2 regions of the Exiguobacterium abrahamii genome follow, and region 1 is predicted to be linked to the other one. Evidence: predicted binding sites of a transcription regulator. Region 1 holds the regulator's gene; the other holds the start of a gene.
The links. Region 1 encodes Rex, which represses fermentation and respiration genes when NADH is low (regulators of the CRP and FNR family bind a similar motif). Its sites were predicted from a motif close to TTGTGAAATATTTCACAA; they were not measured.
Positions count from the first base shown of each region.

Region 1 (3,144 bases):
GATTTTCCGATTCCATTCGGTCCGACGAGTGCCAGCGATTCACCGCGTTGCAAGTGGAACGTGATGTCTTTTGAGACAGCTTCTTCGTAACCGATCGCCAGTTGATTGACTTGAAGAACGTCGTTCCCGCTCTGTTTTTCAATCGGGAAGGACAGGACCGTGCTACGCTCATCCCCATCTGGTCGGTCGAGCCGGTCGACCTTCTCGAGCCGCTTCCGTACACTTTGGGCACGTTTTGTCGTCGTCGCCCGGGCGATGTTGCGTTGAATGAAGTCCTGCATCTTCGCGATTTCTTCTTGCTGCTGCTCGAACTGCTTCATTTCCTGATCGTACAAGGCGGCTTTTTGCTCCAAGTACTTCGTGTAGTTACCGGTGAACTTACGACAGACATTGCGTGACAATTCATAGACGACATTGACGACTTGGTCGAGGAAGTACCGGTCGTGCGAGACGATTAAGACGGCACCACGATAACCACCGAGGTAACTTTCGAGCCAAGCGAGCGTATCGATGTCAAGGTGATTGGTCGGCTCATCGAGAATGAGAAGCTCTGGTGCTTGTAAGAGCATCTTCGCTAAGGCAAGCCGTGTCCGTTGACCACCGGATAATGTCTGAATCCGGCGCGAATAATCATCCGGATAAAAGCGCATCCCGTGCAGAACGGAGCGGATATTTGCTTCGAACTGATAACCACCCGCTTCTGAGAAGTCGTGTTGCGCTTGATCGTATGTCTTCAAGAGACGATCGTACGCGACCGGGTCGTTCAAGATATGCTCCATACCCATTTCGATTTCCATCCGGCGCAGTGTTCGTTCTTGTTCCTGAAGATGTTCGAAGACAGTCAGCATCTCGTTCCAGATCGTCTCGTTCGATTCGAGACCACTGTCCTGCGCGAGATAACCGATTTTGACATCCTTGCCTTTCATGATGTCGCCCGAGTCATGACTGAGTTCGCCAGCAATGATTTTGAGCAGGGTCGATTTACCGGCACCGTTTCGTCCGACGAGCGCAATGCGATCGCGCTCTTGTACTTCCAATTTGATATTTTCTAAAATCGGCTCGACGCCGAATGATTTCGAGAGTTGGTTGACTTGTAAGAGTATCATTTCCATCCATCCTTCCACCCTTTAGTCTATCACGAACAAAAGCGCGAGGTCCTGCGGAATATATTATTTGTGACTCTATGTGAAGTGGTTTACAATCAAGGAGAGTAGAAAGCTTTTTGCAAAGATTTGGGTGCCACGATGGATGTGGCCGAAGGGGGAACTGCAGGATGAATGGACCAGACACAAAAATTCCACAAGCGACAGCAAAACGGTTGCCGCTATATTATCGCTTCATCCAAAGTTTATACAATTCAGGCAAGCTCCGCGTCTCTTCTGCTGAGTTAAGCGAGGCGGTGAAGGTTGATTCAGCAACGATTCGTCGCGATTTTTCCTACTTTGGGGCATTAGGGAAGAAGGGGTATGGATATAACGTTCAACATCTCTTAACGTTTTTCCGCAAAACCTTGAATCAAGATGAGGTGACGAATGTTGCCTTAATCGGGGTCGGTCATCTCGGAACAGCGTTTGCAAATTATAACTTTTTAAAGAATAATAGTACTCGGATAGTCGTTGCGTTTGATGCGGACGAAGAGAAGGTCGGAACAACGACGCATGACGTTCCAATCTATCATGTTTCGGACATGAAAGAACAAATCGAAGCGAATCAGGTCGATGTCGCCATCTTGACGGTTCCATCCCAGTTCGCGCAGTCAGTAGCGGATGAGTTAGTCGAGTATGGTGTGACAGGCATCCTGAACTTTACGCCAGCGCGGTTGAACGTGCCAGCGAGCGTCCGGGTCCATCACATTGATTTATCGATCGAGTTGCAGTCGTTAGTTTATTTCATGAAGCATTATTCGCAATCAGCTGAAGGAGTGAAATCATAATGGAAAACCTTATTCCGCTCACACTAGGTATCGGACCTGCGAGCATCGGATTAATCGCGGTCGTCGCATTGATCATTTTCGGACCGAAGAAGTTACCAGAATTCGGACGCGCTGCAGGTCAGACATTGAAAGAGTTCAAGAATGCCACGAACGGCATCATGGACGACGATAAAAAGGACGAACCGAAAGAGAAGTGATTGAATCATGACGGTTGATCAAGAGCAAAGCATGACGTCGCACCTTGACGAACTGCGTAAGCGGATCGTCTGGTCGCTTATCATCGTCGTCGTCCTGTTCGCTGTCGCATTTCCGCTCGTCCGACCGCTCGTTCGCTTCTTGCAAGCGGACTTAAAAGAGCTCGGCATCGGTTTGAATGCCTTCAACGTCGCCGATCCTTTAATGTTGTATTTGAATCTTGCGTTCATCATTGCGCTGATTTTAGCGTCACCGTTCTGGATGTATCAACTCTGGGCATTCGTCCGACCAGGACTTTATGACAAGGAGCAAAAAGCGACATTGACGTATATTCCGGTCATCTTCTTTCTGTTTTTGGCTGGCGTAGCCTTCTCGTATTTCTGGTTGCTTCCCTTCTTGCTTGAAGTCTCAACGGATCTCGGGAAAGAGCTCGGAATCGAACAAGTCATCGGAGTGGAAAACTATTTCAGTTTCCTCATCCGATTGACGATGCCGTTCGGTCTTCTGTTCCAATTGCCGGTCGTGACGATGTTCCTGACACGTCTTGGTCTCGTGACGCCATATTTCATGCGAAAGAATCGGAAATATGCGTACTTTGCGCTGTTCGTCGTTGCGGCATTGATCGCACCGCCGGACGTGACGTCACACTTGATGATCTCGGTGCCATTGTTCGTTCTCTATGAGATCAGCATCTTGATTTCTGCGCGGACATACAAAAAGGTCTTGATCCTCGAGCAACAGGCAGAGCTTGAACGACAGGCGGATTTGATGCGTGAATTGAATAAATGAATCGTGAATTCCTTCCGACGATTTTGGAAGGAATTCTTTTTTATGAAAGCGTTATTTTTATATTGATAAAGCAGTTAGCGATGCGTATACTAAAGATAATTCATGGGGGCTTAGCTCAGCTGGGAGAGCGTTTGGCTGGCAGCCAAAAGGTCGTCGGTTCGATCCCGATAGTCTCCACCAATACCAAATATCCAACTCCTCGAGGCGTCGAGGAGTTTTTATTTTTC
Region 1 is NZ_JADOYC010000001.1:8,302-11,445, forward strand. Features, by position in the region: gene ITJ88_RS00070 (ATP-binding cassette domain-containing protein) at 1-1,106, opposite strand, end outside; gene ITJ88_RS00075 (redox-sensing transcriptional repressor Rex) at 1,274-1,933, shown strand; gene ITJ88_RS00080 (twin-arginine translocase TatA/TatE family subunit) at 1,933-2,130, shown strand; gene tatC (twin-arginine translocase subunit TatC) at 2,138-2,917, shown strand; tRNA gene ITJ88_RS00090 (tRNA-Ala) at 3,022-3,097, shown strand.

Region 2 (3,144 bases), on a different contig from region 1:
TGCGAGATGTAGCTCAACTGACGGAACCAGCTCGCTTCCTCCACCTGACTGCGATTAATCCCGTCAAGCAGAATCCGTCCTTCTTTTGGATCCGCGAGTCCGGCAATCAACTGCAAGACAGTCGACTTACCGGCACCACTGCGACCGATCAACGCCACCTTTTGGTACGGTTCAATCGCAAGTGTCACGTCTTGTAAGGCAAAGCGTCCTTCTTGATACGTAAAATCAACTTCATCCAAGACGATTCGTGGTGGACGGTTCATCGCAAGTTCTGATTGCCCGAAGGCAACAGGACGATCGTCTGCTGTTAGTTCGGCTGCGATCTGTTTTGCCGCCGCGACACTACCGCGTCCCGTATGGAAGGCAGCTCCCATCTCTTTTAAGGCAAGATAGTATTCTGGTGCCAACACGAGCATCAGGAACGCCGGAATGAAGGTGATGCTTTGGAACAGAATCAAGCGCAGACTGACTTCAAGCGCAATCATTCCCATGCTGAGCATCGAGATGAACTCAAGCATCAGCGACGATAAGAAGGCGAGCTTCAAAACCGTTAACGTCGCATCCCGGAAATCAAGACTGCTTTTTTCGATGACGTCACGTTGTCGTTTCGCACGACCAAATAACTTCAAGGTCGTCAGTCCTTGCAACGTATCAAGGAACGTTCCCGAGAATGCCGTCATCTTCTCGAGTTGAGCATCCGCCCGCTTTTGCGTCATGATGCCAATGATGATGTAGAACAACGGAATGAACGGTGCCGTAATCATCATGACGAGACCGGTGATCCAGTCATAGCTGAATGCTGCAATCAAGACCATCAAGGGAACGATCGTCGTCTGAACGACTTTCGGCAAGTATTGACTGTAGTAGCTGTCCATCTCGTCTACAGCGTCGAGCAAGACACTGACCTTCTGTCCCGCTTGCCCTTGTAGCATCATCTCGACCGAACGACCCGTGTATTTCGCAACGAGCGCTTCCCGAAGCGCCTGCTTCATGTGTGCCGATAACGTCGTACCGAGACGACCATTCCAATACGTCACGGCGACCCGGAGCAACAGCATCCCGAGGACAACGAGCAGTAACGGAATGACGGCTTCAAACGGTTGCTCTTTCAAGAAAATCCGATCGACCGTCAACACGATACCGTACGATTGACCGACGACCGCAACCCCCATCAGGAAAGCCGCGATGATAAATTGAATGAGAATACTGCGTGGAATCTGAACGATTCCTTTTAATGGATTCATATACAAACGTCCTTTCACAAAGTGTGAACGACTTTTAGTGAATATTTTCACATATCGTACATTTAGTATACCGAATCCGGAACGGGGATGCCATGCAGATGCTGTCGAAAAGGTGTGACGGTTTTGTGAGAGCATAAAACTCGACAATTCTTTCGAATAAAACTATTATGGATATACATTATCCACGTTTAACGAAAGGAGACTTCTCATGCAAATGAAAACCGGGGTCGAGCAATCCGTCTACGCGATGTTGCTTTTGACCTTCCTTCCGGATCGCGCTGTGTTGCCCGGTGAATTCATCAGCCAGCAACTCGGTGCCTCACCGACTTATTTTCAAAAGCTCTTACGAAAACTCGTCCAGGCGGATCTGTTGTATTCCGTACCGGGTGTCAAAGGCGGCTTTCGCTTACGGCGTCCGGCAGACGAAATTCAAATCTTTGACGTCTATCAAGCAATCGAGGGCAAACAGACGTTGTATGCGTCAAGCGGTGTCTTTGAGGATTTGATGGGAATTCAGGAACAGGAAATCGGTCTACTCTCGAATCTAATGACAGAGGCGGAAGAGGCGTGGCAATCGACGTTGAAGCGCGAATCGATTGGCTCGATCCGTCAAGCAATCGACGCCTCCTGTCCACCGGAACATTTAGAACGGTTGCATGCGTTAATCACAGACCGGATGATGACACTTTAATGAACAGAAAGAGGTTTTTACTATGGTATTGAATCGTTATTTCGACTTATTCGATGCGTCACGCACGGACGCACAAGCTTTTGAGGATCTCGTTTCCTTATTCACGACAGACATCACTTTCGTTCTGAACGGACAACCACAGCACGGGATCGACGCTTGGAAACAGTTCGTCCGTCATGTGTTTACGGCGAATCAGGATATTAAGCATATGTATGCAGGCTGGGAAGAAACAACACCCGGAACGTACGAAACACGCTGGGCAGTTTGCGGGAAACGGGCAGACGGTAGTGTCTTCACGCAAGACGGAAAAGATATCGCACGTCTCGATGAAAACGGACGAATCGCTTACCTGGAGAACGTTCCAGATGATCCGACGATGTTCCGTTCATAAGGCGGCTTTTAAATAACGAAGGGGCTGACTCAAAAGTCAGTCTCTACAAAGATAAGGATGGCAGAATGATGATCTGCCATCCTTATCTCGTAACAAAAAGAATGACGCGTCACACGCCACTCCTACAGGAACAAGCGCATTTATACGCTGTCAGAGACGAACAAGACCCGCTTTCCTGCTTCAACGAAGCAGGAAAACTGGCTTGTGTCTCGCCTGCGGAAAGGGCGTGAAAAGACACGTCATTCTTTTTTGGAGTCAGCCTCTTTTGGTATTTAGCGCTTTAGTACGAGTCGTTTCAACAAATAGCCTGTGATGACAAGTAACGATGCAATGGCGAAATAGACCATGTAGATCAACAAGTCCGGCGCAAATCGTGACACGATGTACGTCATTACAACGACAACCGTATAGAGCAACAAAAATAGACTGATGTGCTTCAACTTCGACACTCCCCTTTGAATCCTTCCCTCTTCTTTACGGAAAAGACTGGAAGATGTTTCAAAAGGACTGTCGTTTTCTGTCCTATAGATTCTTCGCTTTGAATGTGTCTCCGCCTTCGATCGTGCCGTTATCAAAGCCTTTTTGGAACCAACGTTCTCGTTGCGCTGATGTACCGTGGGTGAAACTTTCCGGTACGACATATCCTTGCCCTTTCTCTTGTAACGTATCATCCCCGACAGCATTCGCTGCCGTCAATGCTTCTTCAAGATCGCCTTCTTCGAGCAAGTTTTCTCCTTGCGCATGATGCGCCCAGACGCCGGCATAATAATCGGCCTGTAGCTCGAATCGAACGAGGTACTTGTTGAACTTCTCCTCAC
Region 2 is NZ_JADOYC010000008.1:144,446-147,589, forward strand. Features, by position in the region: gene cydD (thiol reductant ABC exporter subunit CydD) at 1-1,244, opposite strand, end outside; gene ITJ88_RS15650 (Rrf2 family transcriptional regulator) at 1,453-1,935, shown strand; gene ITJ88_RS15655 (nuclear transport factor 2 family protein) at 1,958-2,326, shown strand; gene ITJ88_RS15660 (hypothetical protein) at 2,599-2,766, opposite strand; gene ypfJ (KPN_02809 family neutral zinc metallopeptidase) at 2,849-3,144, opposite strand, start outside.
Region 2: cydD (thiol reductant ABC exporter subunit CydD) is a predicted target of Rex. The motif match lies at 1,280-1,297, and genes of this name have one in related genera.